DNA from 2 places in the Pseudarthrobacter ribosi genome. Region 2 is predicted to be linked to the other one. Evidence: predicted binding sites of a transcription regulator. Region 2 holds the regulator's gene; the other holds the start of a gene.

Region 1 (15,747 bases), on a different contig from region 2:
GTTCTTCAAGACCAGGACGGGGTCCGTGATTCCCGGGATCGGCATCCTGGACGTGGAGACCCACGGTACGGACGAGCGGCTGATCGGCAACGTGTCGGTCTCCTCCCCCGAGTTCGGCACCGTCCTGGGGTATGAGAACCACAGCGGCCAGACCACGCTTGGTCCGGGAGTGTCGCCGCTGGGCACCACTGCCAAGGGCACCGGCAACAACAGCACCGACGGCCGGGAAGGAGCCCGCTACCGGAATATCGTGGCGAGCTACCTGCACGGCTCCCTGCTGCCCAAGAACCCGGTGCTGGCGGACTTCCTCATCCGGACCGCCGTCGAACGCAAGTACGGCAGCTTCTCCCCCGGCACCCCGGACGACTCCTACGCCGTCCTGGCCCGCGAGCACGCCGCGCGCCGCCCGCGTTGACGTTGTCGGATGCGAAATCGCCGGAAAGCAGCGCAGTCGCCGGAACGTTTCGGCGACCCGCACGCTTCCGGCGACCTCAGCGGGCAGGCTTACGAGGAGCAGAGCGATGATCCGGATTGACCGCGACGACCCCGGGCGTGGCGACGTCCGGCAGCTCCTGGACGAGCACCTCGCGGACATGTTCGCCACCTCGCCCGCCGAAAGCGTGCACGCGCTAGATTATGCGGCCCTTGCGGGACCGGCCATCACGTTCTGGACCGCGCGCGAGGATTCCGAGGTGCTCGGCTGCGGGGCGCTGAAAGATCTCCAGCGGGGCCAGTGCGAGATCAAGTCCATGCGCACCGCTGCGCACGCACGGGGCCGAGGCATCGCCGCTCTCCTGCTGGCGCACATCCTGGCAGAAGCCCGGGTGTGCGGTTATGACCGCGTGTACCTTGAGACCGGTAGCCAAGACTTCTTCGCGCCGGCGCGGCGTCTGTACCAGCGTCACGGCTTCAGCATCTGCCCGCCCTTCGCCGACTACGGCGACGACCCGAACAGCGTCTATATGACCTTGGCCCTGGACCCGGGCCGGCCGTAGCCCCGCACGTTTTCGTCCGGGTCAGCTGCGTCCGGCGAACTCCAGCACGTCCTGCGCGATGCGTCCGCTCGAGGCTGCCCTGAGATGGCCCTTGCCTTCGTACCAGACGAGGGTGCAGTCCGGGATCAACCCGGCCGTTTCCCGGGCGACCTCGCGGGGAAAGAACTGGTCGGATCCTCCGCAGATCAGCAGCACGGGCCGCCGGATGAGCGGGAGCACCGCCCGGGAATTGAAGGTCAGTTCGCCCTTCACCTCGGTGAGGACATCCTGGGTCGGAAAATCGGATCCGCTCATCAGCCGGCGGCTGATCAGGGGTCCGATCAGCCGCCGCAGCCAGATCAGGCGCCGGCCCGGCAGCAGATACTCGGCGAAGACCGTCCCGGCGCCGTTTGTGTCTCCGCCCGCGAGGGCCTGGGCCATCCGGGCATCGACGTCCTTGCCCCAGTCGCTCAGCTCCGCGGCGGTGACCACCATGGCGATATGGCCGAAGGAGTCGGGATGCCGGGCAGCCAGATACTGGGCGATCATCCCGCCAAAGGACTCGGCCACGACCACGTCAACGCGCCCGCCGAACTCCTCGGCGATGAGTCCCGCGTAGTCGTCCGCCATGTCGGCGATGCTGTGCTCCGGCGGCATGCCCCGGCGGCGGGTCACAATCCAGACGGCGTATCCGGCGTCAAGAAAGGCACCGAACTGCCGCCGGAACATCCGGCGCAGCAGGCCCTTGGGAACCGTGCTGCCCGGGCCGCCCTGGATGAAGAGGACTGTCTTCGGGCCGCTGCCCCAGCTCACGTAGTCCATGCCGTTAGGGAAGGTCCCGTTCCGGGGTTCCCGGTCCCCCGTCGATACTTTGCCCACGAAGTCCTCCTGTCAAAGTGCGGCTATGGTTCCTTGGTGATGAGCAGTTCGTGCGCTCCCGCAGCGGCTGCTCCCATCGATTCGACCGAGGTCTGCGTGCGCTTGCGGGTGGCCGCGTCCGCCGCGGCACCGGCGCAGGAACCCTGCGGGGCGTCGGAGGCCACCGAGCACCAGCGGTAGGGGCCGCGGACAACGACCGACGGCGCCCAGGCCAGGTCGGAGGCCGTCCAGGTACCGGCGGCGTCCTCGCTGAACTGGGCCCGGAGCAGCAGGCCCTCATTGTTCACGACATAGTTCGGCGAGAGTTCGGTGATGGTGTTGCCCAGCCCGTAGGCAATCCAGGTGCCCTTGTACTGCTCGATCGGCAGGACCGAGTGGGAATGGTGGCCGTAGATCATGGTGAACTGGCCGCTGTCCGCGAGGGCATGGGCGACGCTCTTCTGCTCGGCGTTGGGCACGCTCGAATATTCCTCGCCGGCGTGCATCGCGCCCAGCACGATGTCCGCGCCCAGGGCCCGGGCCTTCTTGGCCTTGGCGATCATCACCTCGGGGTCGAGCATGTCCACCTGCCAGGCCGCCTCCGGGAGCTGCCCGTTCAGTCCATAGGTCGCACTGATCACGGCGATTTTCGCCGCGGCGGTCTGCAGGATCAGGACACCCTCGGCGTCGGCTGCGCTCCGGTAGGAACCCGTGTGCTGCAGCCCCGCGGCGTCGAGGGCATCCAGGGTGCGGACCAGCCCGGCCGTGCCGCGGTCTACGGTGTGGTTGCTCGCGGTGGTGCAGGCCTGGTAGCCGACCTGCTGGACGGCCGTGATGATCTGCGGCGGAACGTTGAACGAGGGGTACGCGGAAAAAGGCCCGGCCGGGCCGGCGACGGGCGTCTCCAGGTGGCAGACCGCAAGGTCACCGCTCTCGATGTACTTGCGCTGACCCTCAAGCAGCGGCCCGAAGTCCAGGCCCTTGGCGCCGGCGGCCAGGGCATCCGCGCGGGCCTGCTCCCACAGCTGGGCATGGGCCAGCATGTCCCCCGTGACCACCACCGAGGCGCAGCGGACGGCCGCGCAGTCGGGACCCTTGCCCGGCGTCGGCGTCGGCGTCGGCGTCGGCGATGGGCTCGGGGTGCTCGACGGCGACGCTGCCGGCGTCGTTCCGGGACTCTGTGCCGCGGCCGAACCGGCGGTCTCCCCGGACGCCGCCGGGGAGCCTGAGGCGGTACTTTCGGTCTGGCCGCCGATGCTGCAGGAAGCCACAGAGGCCACAAGGGAAACCGCTGCGGCGGCGGCGAGCAGACGGCCGCGCAGCTGGGGGGTGATGGTACGCATGGCGCCATCCTACGGCGGCAACGGTGCCAACACGGGGAGCAGACCATTGAGACTCGCCCCTTTACATGAAAGAGTTATTTCATGAACAATCCCCTCCTGAGCCCCAGCCCCCTGCCATTCGGCCTGCCGCCGTTCGCGGACATCACCGACGAGCACTACGCCGAAGCCGTGGGGGCCGGCCTCGCCGAGCACCTCGCTGAAATCCAGGCAATCGTCGACACCCCGGAGCCGGCCACCTTTGAGAACACCGCGCTGGCCATGGAGCGGTCCGGGCAGCTCCTGCAACGGGCGGCGGCCTCCTTTTTCACCCTCGTCTCGGCCGACGCCTCGGACGCCATCCGCGACCTTGAGACCGTCCTGTCCCCGCGGTTCTCTGCACACCAAGACGCTGTCTACCTCGACCAGGGGCTGTTCGAGCGTTTCGCAGCGGTCAACACGGACCAGCTCGACGCCGAATCCGCCCGGCTCGTGGACGAGTACCTCAAGGAGTTCCGCCAGTCCGGCATCCAGCTCGACGGCGCCGGCCAGGAACGGCTCAGGGCCGTCAATGCCGAGCTCTCCCGGCTCGGAACCGACTTCGGACAGCGGGTGAAGGAGGGGATGAAGTCCGCCTCACTGCTGCTCGACGACGCCGCCGAACTCGCCGGGCTGCCCGCCGACGATGTTGCCAGCGCCGCGGAAGCCGCCCGCACCGCCGGACACGAGGGCAAGTTCCTGCTGACCCTCATCCAGCCCAGCAACCAGCCCGCCCTCGCATCCCTCGAAAACCGGGACGTCCGCCGCCGCCTGTACCAGGCCTCCATCGGACGCGGCAGCGACGGCAGCGCCCTCGATGTCCTGGACCTGGTCAAGGACACGGTCAGGCTCCGCGCCGAGAAGGCGGCGCTGCTGGGCTTCGCCAACTACGCCGAACTCGTCGTGGACCAGCAGACGGCCCCGGACTTCGCAGCCGTGCAGACCATGATGAACCGGCTCGCACCGGCCGCCGTCCGGAATGCCGACGCCGAGGCCGAGGCACTGGCGGAAGCGGCCGGACACCCCCTCGAGGCCTGGGACTGGGCCTACTACTCCGCGAAGGTCAAGCGCGAACGCTACGCCGTGGACGAGCAGGCCCTGCGCCCCTACTTCGAGCTGGACCGCGTCCTCAACGACGGCGTCTTCTTCGCCGCCAACGCCCTCTACGGCATCACATTCCACGAACGCGCCGACCTCGCCGGCTACCACCCGGACGTGCGCGTCTGGGAAGTCCGCAACGCCGACGGGACCGAGCTGGGCCTGTTCCTGGGCGACTACTACACGCGCGAATCCAAACGCGGCGGGGCCTGGATGAACTCCCTGGTGGAACAGTCCGGACTGCTCAACACCCGGCCGGTGGTGATCAACAACCTCAACATCTCCAAGCCGCCGGCCGGGGAACCCACGCTCCTGACCCTGGATGAGCTCCGCACGACCTTCCACGAGTTCGGCCACGCCCTGCACGGGCTGTTCTCAGCCGTCACCTATCCGCGCTTCTCCGGCACCTCCGTGCCGCGGGACTTCGTGGAATACCCCTCGCAGGTGAACGAGATGTGGATCATGTGGCCGGAGGTCCTGGCCAACTACGCCCGCCACCACGCCACCGGAGAGGCGCTGCCGCAGGAGGTTGTGGACAAGCTCGACGCCGCGCAGCTCTGGGGCGAAGGCTTCGGCACCACCGAATACCTGGGCGCGGCCCTGCTGGACCTCGCCTGGCATGTGCTGGACGGTTCCGAGGTCCCCGAGGATGTCCTGGAGTTCGAGGCCAAGGCGCTGGCCGCCGCCGGCGTGGCACACCACCTGATCCCGCCGCGCTACCGCACCGGCTACTTCCAGCACATCTTCGCCGGCGCCGGCTATGCCGCGGGCTACTATTCCTACATCTGGAGCGAGGTGCTGGACGCCGAAACGGTGGAATGGTTCAAGGAACACGACGGCCTCACCCGGGCCAACGGGGACTTCTTCCGCGCCGAGCTGCTCGCCCGGGGCAACAGCCGCGACCCGCTGGATTCCTTCCGCGCCTTCCGCGGCCGCGATGCCGGGCTGGAACCGCTCCTCAAGCGCCGCGGCCTCGACTGACCCGCACCCACCCCCATCGGCTGCTCCGTAGCCGCCCTTTTGGAGCCCCATAAGGGCAGTTGCGGAGCAGTCGATGGGAAAACAAACGACGACGGCGCCGAGTCACCAGAAAGGGTGACTCGCCGCCGTCGCGGTCGGTGCTTTGGGTGCAGTTACCAGCCGCGCTGAGCGAGGCGGTGCGGCTCCGGGATCTCGTCGACGTTGATGCCGACCATGGCCTCGCCGAGGCCGCGGGAGGCCTTGGCGACCTCTTCCGGGTCGTCGAAGAACGTGGTGGCCTTCACGACGGCGGCGGCGCGCTGGGCCGGGTTGCCGGACTTGAAGATGCCGGAGCCGACGAAGACACCGTCGGCGCCGAGCTGCATCATCATCGCCGCGTCGGCCGGGGTGGCGATGCCGCCGGCGGTGAACAGCACGACCGGGAGCTTGCCGGTGGCGGCAACTTCCTTGACCAGCTCGTACGGGGCCTGCAGTTCCTTGGCCGCGACGTAGAGCTCGTCCTCGGCCATGCCGGCCAGACGCTTGATCTCCGCACGGATCTGGCGCATGTGGGTGGTGGCGTTGGAGACGTCGCCGGTGCCCGCTTCACCCTTGGAGCGGATCATAGCCGCGCCCTCGTTGATGCGGCGCAGGGCCTCACCGAGGTTGGTGGCGCCGCAGACGAAGGGAATCGTGAAGTTCCACTTGTCGATGTGGTGGGCATAGTCGGCCGGGGTCAGGACCTCGGACTCGTCGATGTAGTCCACGCCGAGGGTCTGAATGACCTGGGCCTCGACGAAGTGGCCGATCCGGACCTTCGCCATGACCGGGATGGAGACGGCCGCGATGATCGCCTCGATCATGTCCGGATCGGACATGCGGGACACGCCGCCCTGGGCGCGGATGTCGGCGGGAACGCGTTCCAGCGCCATGACTGCCACGGCTCCGGCATCCTCAGCGATGCGGGCCTGCTCGACGTTGACGACGTCCATGATGACGCCGCCCTTGAGCATCTCCGCCATGCCGCGCTTGACGCGGTTGCTGCCCGTAACGCTCTTCGCGGACGCGCCGGCTTCGCTGCTTACATCAGGTGTAGACACAAAAACCCCTATGGGTAGATAGATGACCTCGCCGGAGCGCGGACGACACACAAATGCCGCTTCGCACACACCGGATTACCGGATCCATTGGCCGGTAGTGCTAATACTAGTCCCCCCGCCGCGCCCGGCTGAATTCCGGTTACACCCGCTGACAGGCGGGAACTGCGCGCTCAGGCGGACGGTCCGGTCGCGGTGCCCTCGGTCTCTTCAAGCGACTGCTGGCGCACTGTGAGGATCCGCTGAATGATCGTCACGAGGCTCGCGGCGGCGAGGAGGCACAACGTTCCAAAAAGAACCACGGTGGGCAGGCCGATTCCCGTGAGGCCGGTGACCACCAGAACGGACACCAGCCGCTCGGCACGCTCGGCAAAGCCCACATTGGCCTGGAAGCCCAGGGACTCGGCCTTCGCCCGGGCGTAGGAGACCACCATGCCCAGGACCAGGCAGACGACGGCGGCGATCGCGATGGGGGTGTCCGCCCCTCCGGTGAAGAACCAGACCGCGACGCCGGCGAACAGTGCACCGTCCGCTATCCGGTCCAGGGTGGAGTCCAGGAAGTTGCCCCAGCGCCCTCCGCCTTTTTGCATCCGTGCCATGATGCCGTCGATGACGTCCGAAAAGATGAACGCGGTGATGAAGAGCGTGCCCCACAAGAGCTGGCCCAGCGGGTAGAACACCAGGGCACCGACCACGACGCCGAGCGTCCCGACGATGGTGACGGCGTCCGGGGAGACACCGATCCGCAGCAGCCAGCGGGCCAGCGGGGAGAACAGGGCGGTGAAGAAACCGCGCGCGTGCCTATTTAGCATCCGTCGCCCCGGCCGCCGCCGGCCCCGGCCCGTTGCCCTGGGGCCAGGCGTCCGCCACCTGCTGGCGGACCTCGCCCAGGGTCTGGGTGATGGCCTTGGTCTGGGCGATGATCGGGAAGAAGTTCCCGTCCCCGCCCCAGCGCGGCACGACATGCTGGTGCAGGTGCCCGGCGATCCCGGCGCCGCCGGTCACGCCCTGGTTCATCCCGAGGTTGAAACCGGTGGGGTTGGCGACCTTGCGCAGCACGCGCATGGCCGTCTGCGTCAGCTCAGCGAATTCGGCTGTTTCCTCCACGGTCAGGTCCGTGTAGTCGGGGATGTGCCGGTACGGGCAGACCAGCAGGTGGCCCGGGTTGTACGGGAAGAGGTTCAGCACGACGTAGCTGGTCCGCCCCCGGTAGACGATCAGGGAATCGTCATCCTCTCGTTCCGGTGCCACGCAGAACGGGCAGTCGTCCACGTTCTTGAACTGGTGCTGCCCGCCCTTGATATACGCCATCCGGTGCGGGGTCCACAGGCGCTGGAATGCGTCCGGCACCCCGGCCAGGCCAAAGTCGTCGGTCACGCCGTCGTCCCCCGGATACTCCGGAGCGGCCCCTGTGGTTTCCTGCATGTTTGGTTCTTCCCTGTCCGCTAGCTGGTCCGGTTGCGGACGGCGTCCACGATCCGCTGCACGGCCTCGGTCACCGGCACGCCGTTGTCCTGGCTGCCGTCACGGAAGCGGAAGGACACGGCGCCGGCGTCGGCGTCGTCTCCGCCGGCGATCAGCACGAACGGGATCTTGTCCTTGCTGGCGGTGCGGATCTTCTTCGGGAAACGGTCCGAGGAGATGTCCACTTCGGCGCGGATGCCCGCGGCCTTGAGCTGGTCCACGACGTCGAACATGTAGTCGTTGAAGGCCTCGGCCACCGGGATGCCGACCACCTGGACGGGCGCCAGCCAGGCCGGGAAGGCTCCGGCGTAGTGCTCGGTGAGGACGCCCATGAACCGTTCCACGGAACCGAACAGGGCGCGGTGGATCATCACCGGTCGCTGGCGGGTGCCGTCCGCGGCCTGGAACTCGAGTTCGAAGCGCTCGGGCAGGTTGAAGTCCAGCTGGATCGTGGACATCTGCCAGGTGCGGCCGAGGGCGTCCTTGGCCTGGACGGAGATCTTGGGGCCGTAGAACGCGGCTCCGCCCGGATCGGGGATGAGCTCCAGGCCGGAGGCTTCGGCCACTTCGGCGAGGGTGCGGGTGGCTTCGTCCCAGGCGGCGTCGTCGCCCACGAACTTGTCCGGGTTCTTGGTGGAGAGTTCGAGGTAGAAATCGTCCAGGCCGTAGTCCTTGAGCAGGCCCAGCACGAAGTTCAGCGTGGTGGTGAGCTCGTCCTTCATCTGCTCCCGGGTGCAGTAGATGTGGGCGTCGTCCTGGGTCATGCCGCGCACCCTGGTGAGGCCGTGCACCACGCCGGACTTCTCGTAGCGGTAGACGGAGCCGAACTCGAAGAGCCGCAGCGGCAGTTCGCGGTAGGACCGTCCACGGGAGCGGAAGATCAGGTTGTGCATGGGGCAGTTCATCGGCTTCAGGTAGTAGTCCTGGCCGGGCTTGCGCACGGTGCCGTCCTCGTTCAGTTCCGCGTCGATGTGCATCGCCGGGAACATGCCCTCTTTGTACCAGTCCAGGTGGCCGGAGACTTCGTAGAGGTGGCCCTTGGTGATGTGCGGGGTGTAGACGAAGTCGTAGCCGGCGTCGACGTGGCGCTGGCGGGAGTAGTCCTCCATGGCCTTGCGGATGATGCCGCCCTTGGGGTGGAACACCGGCAGGCCGGAGCCCAGCTCGTCCGGGAAGGAGAACAGGTCCAGCTCAGCGCCGAGTTTGCGGTGGTCGCGGCGTTCGGCCTCGGCGATGCGCTCCTGGTAGGCCTTGAGGGCGTCCTTGGTGGGCCAGGCGGTGCCGTAGATGCGCTGCAGCTGCTGGTTGTTCTGGTTGCCCAGCCAGTAGGCGGCCGAGGACCGGGTCAGCGCGAAGGCGTTGGAGATCAGCTTGGTGTTGGGCAGGTGCGGGCCGCGGCACAGGTCGCACCAGATGCTGTCCCCGCTCTTGCGGTCCACGTTGTCGTAGATGGTGATGTCGCCGGCGCCGACCTCGACGTTGACACCTTCGCCCGCTTCGGCGGCGTTGTTCTTCTTGCCCAGCAGTTCGAGCTTGTACGGCTCGTCCTTCATCGCCTCGCGGGCCTCGTCCTCGGTGACGACGCGGCGGACAAACTTCTGGTTCTGGTTGATGATCTTCTGCATCATCTTTTCCAGGGTTTTCAGGTCTTCCGGCGTGAACGGCTCCTCAACGTCGAAGTCGAAGTAGAAGCCGTCGGTGATGTAGGGACCGATGCCCAGCTTGGCGTCGGGACGCAACTGCTGCACGGCCTGGGCCATGACGTGGGCGGCGGAGTGGCGCAGGACGTTGAGCCCGTCCGGGGAGTCGATGGTGACGCCCTCGATCGTGGCGTCCTCGGGCAACGGCTGGTCCAGGTCCTTCAGCTCGCCGTTGATGCGGGCCACAACGACGTCGCGGCGCTCAAAAAAGAGTTCCGCGCCGGTGGTCCCGGTAGTCACCTTGGTCTCTTCGCCATCGACGAGAAGGGTGATCTGCTGGGCATCTGACACGGGTGTCTCCTATTCAAAGTTTAGGCTTCGTAGCTTGTGGCGTACGGGGACCACAGCCAGCCTCGTCCATGCTATCGGTTTCTGCAGAGGCCAACCAACGAGCCACTCAGCCTCCCAGTCCGGTAATGGCGAGGTTGCGGCTGATCCCGTCCAGCGGGCCTGGCGGCTCGGGTTCCCGGTATTCCGGGATCCCGGAAGCCGGGACCGGAAACGGCAGGGTCTCGGTGCGGCTCAGGTCCCAGGCCATGCTGGCGCTGATGCTGATCCCCCTTGGCCCGGTCCGTCGGGTGGTTCCCCGGATCAGCAGCAGCCGGGTGCCGAACAGCAGCGGCCCGGCCAGCTCCTGGGCCTCATGGAAGAAGACGGAATCCACGCAGCCCGTGCCGTCGTCGATGCTGATGAACACCACGCGGCGCCCGCCCCGCATGGGTGGGGTCTGGGTGGCGACACGGACCCCGGCGACCAGCACCTCGGTGCCGTTGCGCAGTCCCAGCAGCCGGTCCGCGGTGGTGACGCCGAGCCGGTCCAGCAGCGGCCGGTGGCTGGCCATCAGGTGGTCGCTGACATCCACCGCCATCAGGTCCAGCTCGGCCCGGACGGTATCCACCAGCGTGGGAGCGGGCAGGCCGGCCTTGAGGTTTTTCAGCTCGACGTCGCCCAGCGGCAGCGAGAGCTGCCCCTCGATCACGTCGATGCCTTTCCGCTGCGGCCTGCTTTGCAGGGTCTGCAGATGCTGCACCAGGTCCGCGCGGTTGGCCGTCCCGCCGGAGGCCCGGTGCAGGGCGTCGAAGGCCCCCAGCTGGGCCAGCCGCTGGATGCTGGGTTTGCTCAGCCGGGACCTGGCCCGCAGGTCCGCGAGGGAGTCATAGGGCTGTCCCGCCACGATTCTTTTCAGCTCGGTTCCGGAGAGACCATAGATGCCGTTCAGGCTCAGCCGGATGCCCAGCTTGCCGCGGTCCGGGCCGGTGGTCACGCGTTCCACCCGGTACTCGGCTTGGCTGCGGTTGATGTCCAGGGGCAGGATGGGGATCCCCAGCCGCCGGGCCTCGGCCACCAGGAGCCGCTTGGGATACATGCCCGGATCGTGTTCCCACAGCCCGGCGAGGAAGGCCTCCGGGTGGTGGGTCTTGAGCCAGGCCGACTGGTAGGTGGGCACGGCAAAAGCGGCGCCGTGGGCTTTGCAGAAGCCGAAGCTGCCGAAGGCCTTGAGCGTCCCCCAGACCTTGTCCACCACTTCCGGGCTGTACGCCCGCGAGCGGGCTTCCTTCCGGAAGAACTCCTCCACCTTGCCTTCCAGGACCTCGTTGCCGAGGGCGCGGCGGAATTCGTCGGCCCGCGCCAGCCCGCAGCCGGTCATGACGTCAAAGGTCTTCAGGATCTGCTCATGGAACACCGTGACGCCGTGCGTCTCCTTCAGGACGGGCTTGAGGTCAGGGTGCGGATAGACCTCGGGGGCGAAGCCGTGCCGGTGCTCCAGGAAGGGCCGGACCATGTCCGATTTCATCGGGCCCGGCCGGAACAGCGAGATGTCGATGATGAGGTCATTGAACTCCCGGGGGGCGAGTTTGCCGATGAGCTCCCGCTGCCCGGGCGATTCGATCTGGAAGCAGCCCAGGGTGTGGGTGCTGCGGATCAGCTCATAGGTGGGTTCGTCGTCGAGCGGCACGGCGTTGAGGTCGATCTTCCCGTCCGGGGCGATGTAGTCCGGGCCTGTCCCGTCCGGCCCCGGCGGGTGGGCGCCGGCGGCCACCACCTCGGCTTTGGAGGGATGCAGCCGGATCACCTCGCGGACGGCGAAGGCCATGGCGCTTTGCATCCGGACGCCGAGGACATCGAGTTTGAGCATGCCCATCGGGTCCATGTCGTGCTTGTCGAACTGGCTCATCGGCAGGCCCAGTCCGCTGGGCTGCACGGGCGTGCGGTCCAGCAGGGTGGCGTCCCCCAGGATCACCCCGCAGGGGTGCATGGAAATGTGGCGCGGCAGCCGGTCCAGCCGTTCGGTGAGGTCCACCAGCAGGTCCAGCTGCTGGTTCTCCCTGAAATCGCGCTGCCCGACCCGGCCGGCAAATTCCTTCAGCTCGGGCTTCTCCTCGAGGGCCTCGCGGAAGTTCCGTGCCGAGAAACGCCACAGCTGCTTGGCGATGTCCCCGATCTCGCCCTCCTCCATGCCCAGGGCCAGGCCGGCATCGCGCACGGCACCGCGAGCGCGGTAGCCGTTTTGCATGCTCATCAGCGTGACGCGTTCGGAGCCGAAGCGCTCAAAAATCCTCCGGTACACGTTGTGCCGTTCGGCGCTTTCGACGTCGATGTCGATGTCCGGCAGGGTGGCGCGGTCCCGGGAGAGGAAGCGTTCGAAGATCAGGTCGTGCTCCAGCGGGTTCACCTGGCTGACCTCGATCAGGTAGTTGACCAGGCTGGAGGCCCCTGAGCCGCGGGCCGCCGCGCGGACTCCCATGTCCAGGATCATCCGGGAAACTTCGGCCACGGTCAGGAAGTAGGCGGCGAAGCCCAGGCTGTCGATGATCCGCAGCTCGTGCTCCAGCCGCGAGCGCAGTTCCTGGGCGGGTTTGCCGGCGATCCCAGGGAATCGCCGGCTGATGCCTGCCTCACAGCGCTGGGTGAGCTCCACCAGGGCGTCCCCGGCGATTCCGATGACCGAGGCTTCCGGCACCACGGGCTGTTTCCATCCCATGTCCGTCACCGGATCGATCCGGTGACGGTCCGCGAGCGCCTCGGTCTGCGCCATCAGGTTTTTGAGGTCCGCGGCGCCGTACCCGGCTGCATGCATGATCTCCTTGCCCAGCTGGAGCATCTGCGCCGCGGATTTGAGCCAGCCCTGCCCGTTGGGCTGGAGCAGCGGGGCGGTGGAGAGTTCGGGCAGCGATTTGAGGGTGCGGGCGGAATCCAGCACGTCCGCGGTGGCCGCTCCATCCTCGGCGACATACCGCACGGCGTTGCTCAGCACGGCAGGAACCCCGTGTTCGGCGGCGAGCTTGAGCATCCGCACCGCGTGGGCGGTGCTGAGCGGTTCCCCGGGCGGGCTGAGCTGGCTGACCACCTCGGCGGCGATGGTTCCGGGGGGCATGGCATCGAGCCAGCGTTTAAATAGGGTGCGGGGGCGCAGGTAGCGCCTGCCGCCCATGGCGCGTCCGACGTCGGAGTCCGGGCCGATCAGCACGGTCAGCACCGGCTTGAGCGTTTCCGGGTGCAGGGTGCGGGAAGCCAGCTCGGCCCGGGTCACGGCGACGGGCACCGCTCCCCCGGCCTTGCCCGTGGTGCGGGCATGGGCATCGGAGATCAGCCGGCACAGCGCACGGTACCCGGCGCCGTTGTTGTGCCCGTGGGCCAGCACGACGACGCGTCCCCCCACCTGGGTGCGGAGGTCCCCGTCGTCATCAAAGACCGCAAGGTCCACTCCGACGATCGGGTCCAGCCCCGCGGCCATGCAGGCCAACAGGTGCTTGACCGTCCCGTAGAGGCCGTCGCGGTCTGTGCAGGCGAGCGCCGTCGCCCCGTCCGCGGCCGCGGCGGCGGCCAGCTCCTCCGGCCAGGAGACCCCGTAGTGGGCGCTGAAGGCGGTGGAGACATGGAGATGGGTGAAGCTCATGCCGATTCGGGCTTCCGGAAGGGAAGCAGGCCATCGTGGATCCGCAGCAGGCGCCAGCGTCCGCTGCCCACATGCCGGGTCAGGTCAAGGGTGAGGCTTTCCTGGTCGGGGGAATCTACCCGGCGCACCTGGACCCGCCAGATCTCATGGTCCACCAGGCCGGGGCCGCTCCCCAGAGGTGCGCGCTGTTCTTCCGCCCACCACTGGCGCCGCTCGTACCAGCGGACCGGTTCCGCACAGACGGTGTAGTGGTGGCCGGCCCAGTCGAGTTCCAGGGGCTGGCCGGAGGGTGCGCAGACGACGTTCACCGACTCGCTGAACATCCCCATCGCGCCTCCCGGCCCACACCATCAGTAAAACCATCTGTACTAAACCTGCCAGAAACTATTCGAACATATCTTCGAACAACCTCAGTCTACGACGGTGCCGGGGCAAAACCTAGATCAGGGGTGGACGGACGCAGGCACAGGTAGCAGGATTGATCCATGAGCTCCCATAACGCACTTCTCAAGAACGTAAGCATCGCCGCCGAGGACACGTCCTTGGTGGCGAAGTTCGATATAGACGGAAATATCCCCGGTCAGGGCGCCTACGTTGTGGGCCTGGTGGCAGCAACCCCGGATCACTCCCACCAGCGACGAATGGGGATCGAGTTCATGAACGGGGAGGCCGTGTCCTTCTACTGCTTCAGCCACGACGGCACGGAAGAGAACTTTGACCTCAAGGGTGTGGAGCACTCCGGCAACACCATCACCGGGAACTTCCCCATCAGCACCGTCATGGGCCTGGCCAAGGGCCACCTCATGACAGCGTTCAGCGACTGCGACGGCCGCGACTACCAGGCGAACGTCCCGGTGGAGGAATCCCTTTAGGCTCCCTGCACTAGGAGCTGGCTTTGTAGACTTCCAGTTCGAGCGTGATGAAGGCGTCGATCATGGCCCGGTAGGTCTTCTCAACGAGTTCGACGTCGATGTCCTTCAGTTCCGCCGTGGTGCGGACATGTTCGATAACCCGTTCCACACGGCCGGGGGCACGGACCTCGGCGCTATCGGACTTGAGGGTTCCGGCGATCCGGATCAGGCGCTCGCGGCGTCCGATCAGCGACACGATCTGCTCGTCCACCTCGTCAACAGCCACCCGCACGGCGGCGAGCTGTTCCCGGTCGGCCTTGGCAGCTTTATCGTTTTCCTGATTTGTGGACATGTCCATGACAGTATCGAAAGATGCAGCCACGAGTCGATTTAATTTCACTGGGTGTCCGCAGTGTTGACGCCTCCCGCAGTTTCTACGTAGACGGCCTGGGCTGGCCCGTGCACCGGGAAGTCCGCGGCGAGGTCCTATTCATCCAGGCCAATCACGGCCTGATCCTCTCGCTCTGGGACGCCGGGCAGATGCAGGCCGAAGCCGCCACTGATCCCCCCGCCGGCCGTCCCTGCATCACCCTGAGCCACAACCTGGCCAGCGCGGCGGAAGTCGACAGCGCCTTGGCCGAGGCGGAGACGGCCGGGGCGGAAATCATCGCCGGGCCGAAGACCCAGCCCTGGGGCGGTTACACCGGCTACTTCGCCGACCCCGACGGCTACCGCTGGGAAGTGGCGTTCAATCCCAGCTGGGCGGTCGACGGCGGCGGCAACGTGACGCTCTAACGGCAACTAGCGAAGAGCCAACGCAAACCGGCGTTCCAACAACGGCGGGTCAAAGCGGGAATCCTGCTTGGTCTCACCGTCCTGGCACCAGCCATGCCTTTCTTCCCGTTCGCCACATCATCCCGCGGTCTCCCGAATGCAGCGCCCTCGACCTGCAAGGTGACCTGCATCAAGAATCCCTGCCAAGGCCGTACGCCAGGCCAGGATCTGGGAAGACGTAAAGTCCGGAACGTCGCCTTGGACTGCTTCCCGAATCGAAAAGTTGATCTTCAAGATGGGCTTCAGCAGACGGTGCCGTTGTGACCAAGGGCACAATGACCCTATTGAGCTGCTCGACTGCGCCGCTAATGTGGCTTGGAGCACACGGCGGCACGCTTTTCGAGCCGGTGTGCGGTGGGCTACGAAGCAGCGGTGGTGCCGCGTCTATACCGGCGGCACCCCGCAGCATTCGGAACACGGGAAGGACAGGCTCCGGGCCGGATAGCTCCGCCCCTTGCATTGAGCAGCCGACCCAGCTGTGTCCCTTTAGCCGTCCGTCCCACCCGCAAGTTCCGCCGGGATTGCCCCGGCGATGCGGCCGATAACGTCCTGCGCCGTGAGTCGGGACGTGTCGATGACCAGGCCGGCACCGGAGATCAACCAGTCCCGGGCCGCGGCGCACTCCGCGATGTGGTCCAGCCGCCACTGCCTGCCA
Region 2 (15,747 bases):
GGCGCCCTGTTTGCGGATCACAGAGAGCAGGCCGTAGGCCGCCGGTTCCATATCCGGGTGGACCTGGCGGGAGAGATGGTGTGAGATCGAACGGGCGCGCCGCCACAGCAGGCTCAGCTGGTGCTCGACGGCGGTCAGCGCCGTTTCGGTGGAATCGTCAGCGCCGCCGGGGATCCCAGGGCCAACGGCTGAGTTGCTCATGGCAACCATTCTAGGGTCCTCCCGTGTCGTGAGAGACTCGAGAGGTGCGAATCAGTGACTTTTGGCGGCTCATGGACGACGAATTCGGGGCAGGGTATTCCCGGGTCCTCAGCAGTTCCCTGGTCCTCGCGGGGGTCGGCGGCCGGACAGCCGACCAGGCCCTGAGTGCGGGGATACCGCCCCGGCAGGTGTGGCTCGCGCTGTGCGAGGTCCAGGATGTTCCGCCCGAGCGGCGGCTGGGCCGCGACGCCAAACCCCGCTGACCCAGCCTCCGGCGAGGCTCAGGCAGGGGCTCCGGCCGGCGGCGTTCCAGCGCCGTGCCGGCAGCCGGCGCCTGACACGCCGCACCGATTGTTCGAATATCTGTTCGGGTAGGACTATGCTTTTTTTAGAGCTTTTCCACATACGCGGGGCAAGCAGGCAACTCTGTCGGTGGGTGCCAGTAGCTTCAGTAATGACCGAAAAACCGATCACGAACACTGATCACAACAACCGATCACGACACAGGGCCGGAACGGCCACTCCACAGCGAGAAAGTATTAGAGGTGTGAACCATGGCCGCAGCCCCGGATCGCCAGAAAGCGCTTGACGCAGCGCTGGCCCAGATTGACAAGCAGTTCGGCAAAGGCTCGGTAATGCGCCTTGGTGACGAAGTCCGTGCGCCCATCGAGGTCATTCCGACCGGGTCCATCGCACTGGACATTGCCCTGGGAATTGGCGGCCTGCCCCGCGGCCGCGTCGTGGAAATCTACGGACCGGAATCCTCCGGTAAGACCACGGTGGCGCTGCACGCGGTCGCCAGTGCCCAGCGCCTCGGCGGCATCGCCGCCTTCATCGACGCCGAGCACGCCCTCGATCCCGAGTACGCCGCCCGGCTCGGCGTCGACACCGACGCCCTGCTGGTCTCCCAGCCGGACACCGGCGAGCAGGCCCTGGAAATCATGGACATGCTGATCGGCTCCGGCTCACTGGACGTCATTGTCATCGACTCCGTTGCCGCCCTCGTTCCCCGCGCGGAAATCGAAGGCGACATGGGCGACAGCCACGTCGGCCTGCAGGCCCGCCTGATGAGCCAGGCCCTCCGTAAGATCACCGGCCGCCTGAGCCAGACCAAGACCACGGCCATTTTCATCAACCAGTTGCGCGAGAAGATCGGCGTCTTCTTCGGCTCCCCGGAAACCACCACCGGTGGTAAGGCCCTGAAGTTCTACGCCTCGATCCGCATCGACGTCCGCCGGATCCAAACCCTCAAGGAGGGCGCTGACTCCGTCGGAAACCGCACCAAGGCCAAAATCGTCAAAAACAAGATGGCCCCGCCCTTCAAGATCGCCGAGTTCGACATCATTTACGGCCAGGGCATCTCGCGCGAAGGCGGCATCATCGACATGGGTGTCGAGCACGGCATCATCAAGAAGTCCGGCTCCTGGTTCACCTACGACGGTGACCAGCTGGGCCAGGGCATGGAGAACTCCCGCCGGTTCCTGCGCGACAACCCCGAACTCGCTGCCGAGCTGGAGCGGCTCATCAAGGAAAAGCTCGGCGTCGGCGTCAAGGCCCCCGCCGAAACCGAGGCAGAACCGAAGCTGAAGGCCGTTGACGGCTTCTAACGGCCGACGGCGCAACGGGGCAGGATTCCCGTCCCGGAATCCTGCCCCCGGCGTTGACGCCGCACACCGGCCCGCGGACGGCGCCCGCCGGGCGGGCCCTGCCGCCGAGCTGGACCGCGACGCGGACCCCGCCGCGCTCGCGCGGGCCATTGTCCTGCGGCAACTGACGAACTCGCCCAAGAGCCGGCTGCAGCTCGCCCGCAAACTGGCCGAGCGCAACGTCCCCGACGAGGTCGCCGAAGCCGTGCTGGACCGCTTCGAGGAAGTAAAACTCATCGACGACGCCGACTTCGCCCAGATGTGGGTGCGGTCCCGCGCGCAGAGCCGCAAACTCGCCAAGGGTGCGCTCCGGCGGGAACTCGCCGAAAAGGGCATCGGCACGGAAACCGCCGCCCTCGCCCTGGAACAACTCAGCGACGAGGACGAGGAATCCGCAGCCCGCGAACTGGTCCGGCGGAAGCTCCGGGGCGTGACCGGGTTCGAGGACCGCGCCGAGCGGGACAAAACCACGCGCCGGCTCGCGTCCATGCTCGCCCGCAAGGGTTATCAGCCCTCCCAGGCCTTCCGGATCGTGGGCGAAGTCCTCGACGACGCCGTGGCCGGTTCGGAGGCAGGGTCCGCGGCTGATTTCTGAGGACGCCCCGGCGCCGTGCCGACCCGGTACCCTTAACAGGTGAGTTTGACCATTCCTTCCCCAGCAGCCGGCACCACCCCTTCCACGGACCCCATGTCCATCCCGGGTCCCGGGACGCAGCCCTCCGCCCCGCAGCAGCCCCGCACCTACCAGGTGCGGACCTTCGGCTGCCAGATGAACGTGCACGACTCCGAGCGCATGTCCGGGATGCTCGAGGCCGCCGGCTACGTCCCCGCCGCCGGGGAACTGGCCGACGTCGTGGTCTTCAACACCTGTGCGGTGCGGGAAAACGCCGACAACAAGCTCTACGGCAACCTCGGCATGCTGGCGCCGGTCAAGGCCGCCAACCCCGGAATGCAGATCGCCGTCGGGGGCTGCCTGGCGCAAAAGGATCGCGACACCATCCTGAAAAAGGCCCCCTGGGTCGACGCCGTCTTCGGCACCCACAACGTCGGCGCCCTGCCGGCCCTGCTGGAACGGGCGCGCCACAACAAGGAAGCCCAGCTCGAAATCCTCGAGTCCCTCGACGTCTTCCCCTCCACCCTGCCGACCAAGCGGGACTCCGTCTATTCCGGCTGGGTATCGATCTCCGTCGGCTGCAACAACACCTGCACCTTCTGCATCGTCCCGGCCCTCCGCGGCAAAGAAAAGGACCGCCGTCCCGGCGACATCCTGGCCGAGATCCAGGCCCTCGTCGCCGACGGCGCGATCGAAGTAACACTGCTGGGCCAAAACGTGAACTCCTACGGTGTCGAATTCGGCGACCGGCAGGCCTTCTCCAAACTGCTCCGCGCCTGCGGGGACATCCCCGGCCTGGAACGCGTCCGGTTCACGAGCCCGCACCCCGCAGCCTTCACCGACGACGTCATCGACGCCATGGCCGAGACCCCCAACGTCATGCCGCAGCTACACATGCCGCTGCAGTCCGGCTCGGACAAGGTCCTCAAGGACATGAAGCGGTCCTACCGCTCGACCAAGTTCCTCGGCATCCTGGACAAGGTCCGCGAGAAGATCCCGCACGCCGCCATCTCCACGGACATCATCGTCGGGTTCCCCGGTGAAACCGAGGAGGACTTCCAGGCCACGCTCGACGTCGTGGAAAAGTCCCGCTTCGCCACCGCCTTCACGTTCCAGTACTCCAAGCGGCCGGGCACTCCCGCCGCCGAGCTCCCGGACCAGCTCCCCAAGGCCGTGGTGCAGGAACGCTTCGAACGCCTCACCGCCCTGCAGGACAGGATCGCCGCCGAGGAGAACGCCCGCCAGCTCGGCCGGCGCGTGGAGGTCATGGTCACGGCACAGTCCGGGCGCAAAGCCGGGGAGACCCACCGGCTCTCCGGGCGGTCCCAGGACCAGCGCCTGGTCCACTTCTCCGTGCCGGCAGGCGCCGGGACGCCCCGCCCCGGCGACCTGGTCACCGTGACCATCACCGAGGCCGCGGCGTTCCACCTCGTGGCCGACCCGGCGTCGGCGGACGACTACAGCCTTCGCCGCTCCCGGGCCGGCGACGCCTGGGACAGGTCCCAGGCCGATTCCTGCGGCGCACCCGTTGTGGGATCCGCCGCCGGCACCACGGGAGTGTCTCTGGGCATGCCCACCCTTCCCGTCCGCGGCCGCTAGCCCGTGGCGGACCCGCAGGACGCCCCGGCAGGCAAAGCCCGGGCCGCGGAGGCCGGCGCCACCCAAACCGGCGCAGCCCAAACCGGTGCAGCCCAAACCGGCGCAGCCCGGACCGGCGACGCCTGGGACAGTGCAGAACCGGCGCTGCCGGTGGTCGCCGTCGTCGGGCCGACCGGCTCCGGCAAGTCCGACCTCGCCGTCTCGCTGGCACTGGAGCTCGACGGCGAGGTCATCAACGCCGACTCCATGCAGTTCTACCGCGGCATGGACATCGGTACCGCCAAAATCACCGAGGCCCAACGCAGGGGAGTGCCGCACCACCTCCTGGACATCCTGGACGTGACCGAGGAAGCGAGCGTCTCGGACTTCCAGCAGCAGGCCCGTGCGCTCATCGCCGACATCCACGCGCGCGGGAAACGCGCCATCCTTGCCGGAGGCTCCGGGCTCTACGTCCGCGCAGCCCTGGACGTGCTGGAATTCCCGGGCACGGACCCGGCCATCCGGCACCGGCTCGAGGCGGAACTGGCAACCGGCGGGGCGGCGCCGCTGCGCGCCCGTCTGGAAGGCGTGGACCCGGTCTCCGCCGGCCGGCTCGGCGACACTCGCCGGATCATCCGCGCGCTCGAGGTGTTCGAGCTGACCGGAAGGCCCTTTAGTTCCTTCATGCCCACCCGCGAGTACGTCCGGCCCGCGGTGCAGATCGGTCTCGAGGTGGACCGCGGGCAGCTCCGGGAACGGCTCGCCCGCCGGGTCCACACCATGGTGGAAAGCGGGCTGCTCGAGGAAGTCCGGACCCTCGATGCCGCCGGGCTCCGGCTCGGCCGGACGGCGCCGCGCGCCCTCGGCTACGCCCAGTTCCTCAAGGTCCTCGACGGTGAATCCGACGCGGCGCAGGCGGCGGAGGAAACGATCGTCGCGACCCGGCAGTTCGCCCGCCGCCAGCTGACCTGGTTCCGGGCCGACCCCCGGATCCACTGGCTCGACTGGCAGGACCCGAACCTCGTGGCCAGGGCCGCCGCCATCTGCCTCGCCGGCTGAAAAGACCGCGCCAGCCGGATGGCTTGCCGGGGCGGTCATCCGGCGGCCCGAGCAGGAACGGTAACCTTGGAGCATGGACGAAACCCTGGCCGTGGCCGCTGACCGCAACTCCACCGGTGACACCGCAGCCCTGAGCGGACTCACGTTTTCCAAAGGCCACGGCACGGGGAACGACTTCGTGCTCCTGGCCGACCCCAACGGCACCCTGGCGGTGACGCCGGAGCAGGTCGCGGCACTCTGTGACCGGCACCGCGGCATCGGTGGCGACGGACTGATCCGCGCCGTCCCGTCCCGGCTGCTCGCGGAGGGCCAGGAGCTGCTCACGCAGCACCCGGACGCCGCCTGGTTCATGGACTACCGCAACGGCGACGGCTCGCTCTCCGAGATGTGCGGCAACGGCGTCCGCGTCTTTGTGCACTTTCTGATCGCCGAGGGCCTGGTCGAGCTGCCCGCCGGCGAATCACTCACCATCGGCACCCGGGGCGGCGCCAAAACGATCGTCCGCACCGCGGCCGGCTACGCCGTCGACATGGGCCCCTGGGAGTTCATTTTCCCCGGAGAGGCCACCGCGCGGGCCATGGATTCGCTGGTCAGCGCAACGGGGCTCGAAGTCGCACGGCCCGCCCTGTCCGTCAGCATGGGGAACCCGCACACCGTCGTTGCGCTGGCCGAACTGGCCGAACTGGAAGCCACCCAGCTGTTCACCGCACCGCACGTGGACCCCACGCCGCCCCGCGGCACCAACGTTGAGTTCGTGGTCCCGTCCGAGCCGCTGGTCCACGACGGCGTCGGCACCATCACGATGCGCGTTCATGAGCGGGGGGTGGGGGAGACGCAGTCCTGCGGCACCGGCGCCTGCGCGGCGGCCGTCGCGATCCGCCACTGGGCCGGCCAGGGCGCCCCGGATGTGTGGAACGTCCACGTCCCGGGCGGCGTCGTCGGAGTGAAGTTCTTCCTCGGGGCGGAGGGCCACGAGCACGTTGAGCTCAGCGGCCCCGCGGTGATCGTCGCTAGTGGGACGCTTTCCTGATCCGCAGGATGCGGAACGACTTCGAGGTGCTTTCGCGCGTCACCGTGAGGCTGCTGTCCAGCTCCGCGGCAAGCCAGCGCTGCAGGGAATCCGACCCGAGGTTCTTCTGTACCACCAGCCACGCGGAGCCGCCGGGCGCCAGCCGCGGCAGCCAGAGCAGCAGCAGGGCATGCAGCTCGTCCTTGCCAATCCGGATGGGCGGGTTGGACCAGATCGTGTCGAAGCGGAGCCCGGGGTCGACGGCGTCGGGCGTGCTGGCCGTGACATTCCCCAGCCCCAGCAGCGCGGCGTTCTCGTTGGTCAGGGTCACGCACCGTTCGTTGACGTCCACGGCGTAGACCCGGGCGTGCGGTGCCCGCAGCGCCAGCGTCAGCGCGATCGGGCCCCAGCCGCAGCCGATGTCCAGCAGCGTTCCCTGCGGGGCCGGGGCGGGCGCCTCGGCCAGCAGCACGGCAGTACCCTTGTCGATGCCGTCCGGGCTGAAGATGCCCGAGGACGTCTGCAGGTGCCGGGTCTCACCGGCCAGTTCCACGGTCAGTGGCTTACGGGTGAACGGCCCGGCCGGCTGGGCGCTGAAATAGTGTGCAGACTCCATAACTGCCCAGATTAGTTGGCCCCCGGCCCGGAGGCGAAACCGCGGCACGGGGCCGGAGGCCGATGGACCTTCTGGCAGCCGGGCCGTCTGCTAGTGTTAAAAACATGTTCTTGAACTTCAAGTAGCCGGCGCGGGTTAAATCCCGTCCCCGCAGCGACGCAGGTAATTACCTTCCGCTCAGTGCGCCCCCCGCGATAATCCCGAAAAGGACCAGCCGCTGGCGCCCGATCCACTTGGAGTCTGGCAGCGCTCATGGAGCCCGGCCGGGCGGAAAGTTTCCCCTCCTCAAGGCCGGACAACGCCTGTTCCTCCCGTTCTCACCGCTCCCTCGCGGAGCCCACACCGCCCCGGCACCGCTGCCGCGGGCATTCCAGGAGCCCCGTTTGACGAATAGTCGTCAGCCCAGCGCGAATACCGCCCCACACAGCACCGATCGGCACTATTCTGAAACTGCCGAACCTCTAAAGGAGACCATGACCAGTCAGCCCAACACCGGACCCGATTCAGCAGCCCAGGACATGAGTCCTGCGGAGATCCAGGCTGTCATCGACCGGATCCTCTCCAAGGACACCCCTGCCCGGAAGGCAGCTCCGGCTGCCGGCGAGTCCACGTCGGTGCTCGGCAAGGCGCAGGCGATCTCCCGGCGGGACGAGGAACACAGCAATTACGACGGTGACCAGCAGGACCTCGAGGAACGGCACGCCCTGCGCCGTACCGCCGGGCTGTCCACGGAACTCGAAGACGTCACCGAAGTCGAATACCGGCAGCTGCGCCTGGAGCGTGTCGTGCTGGCCGGCCTCTGGACCGAAGGCACGCTCGCCGACGCCGAGAACTCGCTCCGCGAACTCGCCGCTCTCGCCGAGACCGCCGGCTCTGAGGTCCTCGACGGGATCGTGCAGCGCCGCGCCAAGCCCGACCCGGGAACCTTCCTCGGCTCCGGCAAGGCCCAGGAGCTCAAGGACATCGTGATGTCCACCGGCGCCGACACCGTCGTCGTCGACGCCGAACTGGCACCGTCCCAGCGCCGCAGCCTGGAAGACATCGTCAAGGTCAAGGTCGTCGACCGCACGGCCCTGATCCTGGACATCTTCGCCCAGCACGCCAAGAGCCGCGAGGGCAAGGCCCAGGTTGAACTGGCCCAGCTCGAATACCTGCTCCCGCGCCTGCGCGGCTGGGGTGACTCGATGTCCCGCCAGGCCGGTGGCCAGGTGGGCGGCGCCGGTGCCGGCATGGGCTCGCGCGGTCCCGGTGAAACCAAGATCGAACTGGACCGCCGCCGGATCCGCACCCGGATGGCCAAGCTGCGGCGTGAAATCGCCGCGATGAAACCGGCCCGGGAGACCAAACGCGCCAACCGCCGTCGCAATTCCGTGCCGTCCGTTGCGATCGCCGGGTACACCAACGCCGGCAAGTCCTCGCTGCTGAACCGGCTGACCGACGCCGGTGTGCTGGTGGAGAACGCCCTGTTCGCCACCCTGGACCCGACGGTCCGCAAGGCCGAGACCTCGGACGGGCTGGGCTACACCCTGGCCGATACCGTGGGTTTCGTCCGATCGCTCCCCACCCAGCTCGTGGAGGCTTTCCGCTCCACCCTGGAGGAAGTCGCTGACGCGGACCTGATCCTGCACGTTGTGGACGTCTCCCACCCGGATCCGGAAGGCCAGATCGCCGCCGTCCGCAAGGTGTTCAGCGAGGTCGACGCCCGCAAGGTGCCGGAAATCATCGTCCTGAACAAGGCCGACGCCGCGGATCCCTTCGTGATCGAACGGCTCAAGCAGCGCGAACCGCGCCACGTGGTGGTGTCGGCACGCACCGGCGAGGGCATCCCGGAACTGCTCAAGGCCGTCAGCGAAGGCATCCCCCGTCCCAGCGTGAAGCTCGAACTGATGATCCCGTACAACCGCGGGGACCTGCTCAGCAAGCTGCACGAAACCGACGCCGAGATCCTCAGCCTTGACCACGAGGAAGCGGGCACCCGCGCCGTCGTGATGGTGCGCGAAGGATTCGCCGCTGAACTGGATTCGTTCATCAGCAATGACTGACGCCGCGGGGACCGAACCCGACGGAGAACGTTCGGCAGGAACACGCGGCCCGGCCGGCGGGGAGTTCGTTATCGAACTTCTCGACCGCGCCGTGTCCGGCATGGGCGGCCAAAGCCGCGACGGCCAGCATGAGATGGCCCGGCAGGTGGCGCACGCGATTGACAGCGGCGACCACCTGCTGGTCCAGGCCGGCACGGGAACCGGCAAGTCCCTCGCCTACCTGATCCCGCTGATCGCCCATTCGCTGGTCAGCGACAAGCCCACCCTGGTCTCCACCGCCACGCTGGCCCTGCAGACCCAGATCGTCGGCAGGGACCTGCCCCGGCTGCTGAAGACCATCACCCCGGCGCTGGAACGGCCCGTCAAGGTCGCCCTCGTCAAGGGCCGCTCCAACTATGTGTGCCGTCACAAGCTCGAAGGCGGTTTCCCCTCCGAGGAGCCCTCCGAAGGCCAGCTCTTCTCGCTCGGCGAGGACACCGCCGTCCCGCATTTCGCCGCGGCGATGGGCGGCCCGTCGTCCCAGCTCGGCAAGGAAGTCGTCCGGCTGCGCGAGTGGGCCGAGGACACCGTGACGGGGGACCGGGACGAACTCCTGCCCGGGGTCACGGACCGTGCCTGGCGGCAGGTCTCCGTCACCTCAATGGAGTGTCTGGGCGCGCAGAAGTGCCCCCTCGCGGCCGAATGTTTCAGCGAACTGGCCCGGCAGAACGCCGCGGACGCCGACGTGGTCGTCACCAACCACGCCATGCTGGCCGTCAGCGCCTTCGAGGGCCTCGCGGTCCTGCCGGAGTACGACGTTGTGGTGGTCGATGAGGCCCACGAGCTGCAGGACCGGGTGACGGGCGCCGTGTCCGGCCAGCTCTCCGTCGCGATGGTGCACGTCGCCGCGTCCGGGGCCCGGAAAAACACGGGCATCACCGTGGACGCTCTGAACAACGCCGCGTCCAACCTCGAACTTGCCATTGAAGGGGTCCCCGGCGGACTCATGCCCAACGGCCTGAACAGCGAACAACTGGACTGCGTGGACCAGCTGCGGGACGCCTGCCGCGCGGCGCTCTCGGACTCCAAGGGGGACAGCGCCAACACGGCCGACGGCGGCCGCCAGCTCGCGCGCTCCCGCCTCATGGTGATCCTAGAGCTCTGCGAACGGCTGCTCGCCGCCCGCGAAAACCGCGAGGTGGTCTGGTTCTCCCGCAACAGCACCTTCGACCCGCAGCAGGGGTATTCCCAGCCCGACGAGTCCGCGCCGGCCCTGATCAACATTGCCCCGCTCAGCGTCGCCGGGCGGCTCCGCGAGGGTCTGTTCGCGGACCACACCGTGATCCTGACCTCGGCGACCCTGGCGATCGGGTCCGCCTTCGAACCGGCCGCCGCCGGCCTGGGCCTGGTCGGACCCGGTGCCCCGAGCTGGACCGGGGTCGACGTCGGCTCGCCCTTCGAGTACCCGAAACAGGGCATCCTCTATGTGGCCAAGCACCTGCCCAAACCCGGCCGCGGCACGTCCCCGGAGGCCATCGACGAGCTCGAGAAGCTGATCCGGGCCTCCGGCGGCGGGGCTCTGTGCCTGTTCTCGTCCCGGCGCGCCGCCGAGGACGCCGCTGAGGCCCTGCGGCCGCGGCTGGACATGAGCATCCTCTGCCAGGGGGATTCGACCATGACCGCGCTGGTGAAACAGTTCGCCGACGAGCCGGACACCTGCCTCTTCGGCACCATGTCGCTGTGGCAGGGTGTCGACGTGCCGGGGACGTCCTGCCGCCTCGTCGTGATCGACCGGATTCCGTTCCCGCGGCCGGACGATCCGCTGATGACGGCACGGTCCCGTGCGGTGGCCCAGGCCGGAGGCAACGGCTTCATGAGCGTGTCCGCGACCCACGCCGCCATCCGGTTGGCCCAGGGCGCCGGCCGCCTGATCCGCACGACGACCGACAGGGGAGTGGTGGCAGTGCTGGACTCACGGCTCTCCACCGAGCGCTACGGGGGATTCCTCCGCGCCGCCCTGCCGCCGTTCTGGCCCACCACCGACACCGCGATCGCACTCTCGGCCCTGGAGCGGCTCGCCAAGGAATCCGGGCAGCCCGCCACGTAGTACGGTGCGAACGCCAGGGGCCCCGCCGGATGGCGGGGCCCCTGTTCGCAGCTGTTGCCGCGCCTTGACTGGTCCTAGAGGGAGCGCAGCACCGAGACGACTTTGCCCATGATGACGGCGTGATCGCCGAGGATGGGCTCGTACTGGGTGTTCTGCGGCAGCAGCCAGGTGTGGCCGTCGCGCTGGCGGAACGTCTTGACCGTCGCCTCGTCGTCCAGCAGCGCGGCGACGATGTCACCGTTGACAGCGTCGCCCTGCTGGCGCACCACCACCCAGTCGCCGTCGCAGATGGCGGCGTCGATCATCGAGTCCCCCGCCACCTTGAGCATAAAGAGTTCGCCGTGGCCCACGAGCTGGCGGGGCAGCGGCATCACGTCCTCGACGACCTGGTCGGCCAGGATCGGCCCGCCAGCGGCGATGCGGCCCACCAGCGGCACCATCGCGGTGTCGGTGGCGCTGGCCAGTTCGGACACGGACAATCCGCCGACAGTGCGCAGGCCGCCGGACTTCTCGGCCCCTGAAATCTTGGTGGTTCCCTCGTCGAGGGTCAGCGGCATCAGCACTTCCATGGCTCGGGGGCGCTTCGGGTCACGCCGCAGGTAGCCAAGCTTTTCCAGCTGTGAGAGCTGGTGGGTGACGCTGGAGAGGCTTGCCAGGCCGACGGTGTCGCCGATCTCGCGCATGGAGGGTGGATAGCCGTTGTCCGTGACCGAGCGCTGGATGGTCTCCAGGATCTTCTTTTGCCGGACGGTGAGGCTTTTGGGTGGCCGGGCCGCCTGCGGGCCCCGCTGGGTGGCCCTGCCGCCAGTGGCTTGTGCTGCCATGTTCGCCAACGCCTTTCCGTTCCGCCCGGCCGCCGTGGCTGCGGCTGCCGGGAACTTCCGGCCTGAAATGTCAGACCCTGCTGATCAACTGCAGAAGTGGTTGTTCTTTGACTCAAACGTAGGCCAGCCACAGGGCATTTTCAAACATTTGTTCTAGCGAGTCTCGACATTGTTCGTTAATAAGTGCTAAAACAGAACAAGCAAGGTTCGAATATGTGTTCTAGTTCTTCGCAGTTTGAGGGCGGTGGACTGTTCGGTACAGCGTGACGTTCGGTTCTTTGTTCGAAGGTTAGGCCGGTTGGCGGCAAGTACGTGGAGTACGCCGGGCGGCACAGTATGGTCCAGGAGGGCTCAGTTCATGTCAGCATCAAGCGCGTTTCACGACACTTTCGGCCGCGACGCAGTCGGCGACTACGGCCGGCGCGACGGCGGTGCGTCCGCCGTCCCGGGCGCCGTTCGCAAGCAGCGGGTCAAGCAGGCGCCGCTGCGGCTCACCCGGCGGGGGCGCTTTGTCCTCATCGGGGTGCCGCTGATCCTGCTGGCCGCGCTCATACTCTCGTTCAGCGGCTTCCTCAATGCCCCGGCCAAGGCGGCGGAGTCCGCAGCCGGGCTGTCGCTGACCCCCACCGTGACCGTTACGGTGCAGCCCGGTGAGTCCCTCTGGGCCATCGCCGCATCCGTGGCACCGGAGCGCGACCCCCGCGACGTCGTCACGGATATCATCCAGCTGAACAACCTCGAAGCCGCCCGTGTTGTGCCCGGCCAGGCGCTCTTCATCCCGTCCAAGTAACCTGTTCGACCCGTCACAGTTTCAGGGCCCGCCGCTATCTCACTTAAACTGGTGCAGTGACTGACCAGCTAGAGCGCCTGAACCGACTTCCCCTCCGGACCAACCTGCGCGGCCTGACGCCGTACGGCGCGCCGCAGCTGGAGGTGCCCATCCTGCTCAACGTCAATGAGAACACCCATGGTGTCCCGGCCGACGTGCGCGCCGCCATTTCCGAGGCTGTCACGATTGCCGCGGCCGGCCTGAACCGCTACCCGGACCGCGAGTTCACGGAACTGCGCGAAGCCCTCGCCGACTACCTCGGGCACGGTCTGGGTGCGGACAACATCTGGGCCGCAAACGGCTCCAACGAGGTTCTCCAGCAGATCCTTCAGGCGTTCGGCGGCCCGGGGCGCACCGCCCTCGGCTTCCCTCCCACGTACTCCATGTACCCGCTGCTGGCCTCCGGCACGGACACCGGGTACATCGTCGGGGTCCGCGCCGACGACTATGGACTCAGTGCCGCCTCGGCCGCCAGCCAGGTCCGCGAACTCCAGCCGAACATCGTCTTCCTGTGCTCCCCGAACAACCCCACCGGCACCGGGCTGGGCCTGGACGTCGTGGAGGCCGTCTACGAGGCCGGGGAAGCCAGCCAGACCATCGTGATCGTCGACGAGGCGTACCACGAGTTCGCCCATGACGGCACGCCCAGCGCCCTCGCGCTGCTGCCGGGCCGGGAACGGCTGATCGTCTCGCGGACCATGAGCAAGGCCTTCGCCCTCGCCGGCGCCCGGGTTGGCTACATGGCCGCAGCGCCCGAGGTGACCGACGCCCTGCGCCTGGTCCGGCTCCCGTACCACCTCTCGGCCATCACCCAGGCGGCGGCCCTGGCCGCCCTGCACCACCGGGTCGCGCTGATGGCCGACGTCGAGGACATCAAGCGCCAGCGGGACAGGATCGTGTCCGAACTGCAGCGGATGGGCCTCAAACCGGCTGCCTCCGACTCGAACTACGTCTTCTTCGGCGGTCTGGACAACCCACACGAGGTCTGGCAGGGCCTGCTCGAGGCCGGGGTGCTGATCCGCGACGTCGGCATTCCCGGGCATCTGCGCGTCACCGCCGGGACTGAGACGGAAACCACAGCCTTCCTCGAAGCCCTCGAACGGATCCTGGCCCGCCGCGCCGTGCAGCCCGCCTAGACTTAACCCAGGACACCCACCCTGCCTGCACGCCGGGCACCGTCGTCATCCAAAAGGACACCCACATGAGCAACACCGGATCAACCGCTGCCGAGGGCCGGACCGCACGCATGGAACGGACCACCAGCGAGTCATCCGTGCTGGTCGAGATCAACCTGGACGGCACCGGTGTCTCGGACATCAGCACCTCGGTCCCGTTCTACGACCACATGCTGACGGCGCTGAGCAAGCACTCCCTGATCGACATGACGGTCAAGGCCACCGGCGACACCCACATAGATGTCCACCACACGGTCGAGGATGTGGCCATCACTTTCGGTGAGGTCCTGCGCACGGCGCTCGGAAACAAGGCCGGGATCCGACGCTTCGGCGAAGCCACGGTTCCCCTCGACGAGGCCCTCGCGCACGCCGTCGTCGACGTCTCCGGCCGCCCGTACCTCGTGCACGGCGGCGAGCCTGCCGGCCAGGAGTACCACCTGATCGGCGGACACTTCACCGGTTCCCTGACCCGCCACGTCTTCGAGGCGATCACCCTGCACGCCGGAATCTGCCTGCACATGAACGTCACCGCCGGCCGGGACCCGCACCACATCGTCGAGGCCCAGTTCAAGGCGTTCGCCCGCGCCCTGCGCGCCGCCGTCGAACCGGATCCCCGCGTCGAGGGCATCCCGTCGACCAAGGGTGCGCTGTGACCGGGAAGGTCCTGAAGGACGGCGCCATCATCGACCCCGACGCCGGCCGCAGGCCGGCGTCGCCCGAGGGCAAGCCCACCGTCACCGTCCTGGACTACGGCTCCGGCAACGTCCGTTCCGCCGTGCGCGCCCTCGAACGCGCCGGTGCCGAGGTCATCCTCAGCTCCCGGCCGGAGGATGTCCTCAACGCCGACGGCCTTGTGGTCCCCGGGGTCGGGGCGTTCGAAACCGTGATGCGCGAGCTCAAAGCCGTCGATGCCATCCGCATGATCGGCCGCCGCGTCGCCGGCGGCCGCCCCGTGCTGGCCATCTGCGTCGGCCTCCAGGTCCTCTTCGAGGCCGGCGTGGAGCACGGCACCGTGGCCGAAGGCATGGGGGAGTGGCCCGGGAACGTCGAGCTCCTTCCCGCCGACGTCGTCCCGCACATGGGCTGGAACACCGTCTCCGTCCCTCCGGGGTCCAGGCTGTTCGCCGGTGTGGAGGACGAGCGTTTCTATTTCGTGCACTCCTACGGGGTCCAGCAGTGGGACTTCGACGTCATCCAGCCGCGCATGACGGCGCCGCTTGTCACCTGGTCGGAGCACGGTGCCCCGTTCATCGCCGCCGTGGAAAACGGCCCGCTGTGCGCCACGCAGTTCCACCCGGAGAAGTCCGGCGACGCCGGTGCGCGCCTGCTGCGCAACTGGGTGGAAGGCCTGCGGGACCGTTCCGGGACCGAGGCAGCGCCCGGCGCAGGGGCCACGGCAGCGCCCGGCGCAGGGGCCACGGCAGCGCCTGCCGGCACCCCCGCCGCGCCGGAAGCCGGGACCGCCTAGATGTGGTCCATCGTGCTGATGGGGCTCGCCGGCCTGCTGGTCGGCGGAGCGCTGTCCTTCCGCCAGCAGAAGAGCCCGCGCTGGGTCCAGGTCGTGTTCTATGTCCTGGCCGGGATGGCGCTGCTGGCCGCCTACCTCCTGACGCTCCCCGCCGCCTGACACACCGCAGCGCCCCCGACCACCTGCCGACCCTGAAAACTGAGGACCACGATGACCACCGAAACCCCGCTGCCCGTGCTGGAGCTGCTGCCCGCCGTCGATGTCGTCAACGGCCAGGCGGTCCGCCTCGTCCAGGGCGAGGCCGGCAGCGAAACGAGCTACGGCACCCCCCTGGAAGCCGCGCTCAACTGGCAGCAGCAGGGGGCGGAATGGGTCCACCTCGTTGACCTCGACGCCGCGTTCGGCCGGGGCTCCAACGCCGAGCTGCTCCGCGAAGTGGTCAGCCGGCTGGACATCAAGGTGGAGCTCTCCGGCGGCCTGCGCGACGACGAGTCGCTCGAGAAGGCCCTGGACCTCGGGGTCGCCCGGGTGAACCTCGGCACGGCGGCACTGGAAAACCCGGAGTGGACGGCCCGGGTGATCGAGCGCTTCGGCGACAGGA

Evidence for each region. The regulator LexA, encoded in region 2, represses DNA repair genes until DNA is damaged. The targets are predictions, from matches to a motif close to TCGAACANNTGTTCGA.
Region 1: the regulator LexA is predicted to act here: its motif matches at 13,796-13,811, upstream of ACZYZ5_RS04690 (DUF6504 family protein).

The regions. Positions count from the first base shown of each region.
Region 1 covers NZ_JBVAYZ010000003.1:220,407-236,153, reverse strand. The annotation lists gene ACZYZ5_RS04740 (type 1 glutamine amidotransferase) at 1-415, shown strand, start outside; gene ACZYZ5_RS04735 (GNAT family N-acetyltransferase) at 522-995, shown strand; gene ACZYZ5_RS04730 (alpha/beta fold hydrolase) at 1,017-1,853, opposite strand; gene ACZYZ5_RS04725 (CapA family protein) at 1,877-3,175, opposite strand; gene ACZYZ5_RS04720 (M3 family metallopeptidase) at 3,257-5,269, shown strand; gene pdxS (pyridoxal 5'-phosphate synthase lyase subunit PdxS) at 5,422-6,348, opposite strand; gene pgsA (phosphatidylinositol phosphate synthase) at 6,519-7,157, opposite strand; gene ACZYZ5_RS04705 (HIT family protein) at 7,147-7,770, opposite strand; gene thrS (threonine--tRNA ligase) at 7,791-9,800, opposite strand; gene ACZYZ5_RS04695 (DNA polymerase III subunit alpha) at 9,907-13,407, opposite strand; gene ACZYZ5_RS04690 (DUF6504 family protein) at 13,404-13,736, opposite strand; gene ACZYZ5_RS04685 (hypothetical protein) at 13,893-14,279, shown strand; gene ACZYZ5_RS04680 (chorismate mutase) at 14,290-14,616, opposite strand; gene ACZYZ5_RS04675 (VOC family protein) at 14,631-15,053, shown strand; gene ACZYZ5_RS04670 (hypothetical protein) at 15,579-15,747, opposite strand, start outside.
Region 2 covers NZ_JBVAYZ010000007.1:186,617-202,363, forward strand. The annotation lists gene ACZYZ5_RS09925 (MarR family winged helix-turn-helix transcriptional regulator) at 1-201, opposite strand, end outside; gene ACZYZ5_RS09930 (DUF3046 domain-containing protein) at 246-464, shown strand; gene recA (recombinase RecA) at 756-1,808, shown strand; gene ACZYZ5_RS09940 (regulatory protein RecX) at 1,918-2,442, shown strand; gene miaB (tRNA (N6-isopentenyl adenosine(37)-C2)-methylthiotransferase MiaB) at 2,482-4,059, shown strand; gene miaA (tRNA (adenosine(37)-N6)-dimethylallyltransferase MiaA) at 4,204-5,097, shown strand; gene dapF (diaminopimelate epimerase) at 5,171-6,127, shown strand; gene ACZYZ5_RS09960 (class I SAM-dependent methyltransferase) at 6,108-6,722, opposite strand; gene hflX (GTPase HflX) at 7,196-8,764, shown strand; gene ACZYZ5_RS09970 (ATP-dependent DNA helicase) at 8,757-10,850, shown strand; gene lexA (transcriptional repressor LexA) at 10,925-11,674, opposite strand; gene ACZYZ5_RS09980 (LysM peptidoglycan-binding domain-containing protein) at 12,033-12,464, shown strand; gene ACZYZ5_RS09985 (histidinol-phosphate transaminase) at 12,521-13,639, shown strand; gene hisB (imidazoleglycerol-phosphate dehydratase HisB) at 13,705-14,331, shown strand; gene hisH (imidazole glycerol phosphate synthase subunit HisH) at 14,328-15,146, shown strand; gene ACZYZ5_RS10000 (CG2302 family histidine operon protein) at 15,147-15,305, shown strand; gene priA (bifunctional 1-(5-phosphoribosyl)-5-((5-phosphoribosylamino)methylideneamino)imidazole-4-carboxamide isomerase/phosphoribosylanthranilate isomerase PriA) at 15,357-15,747, shown strand, end outside.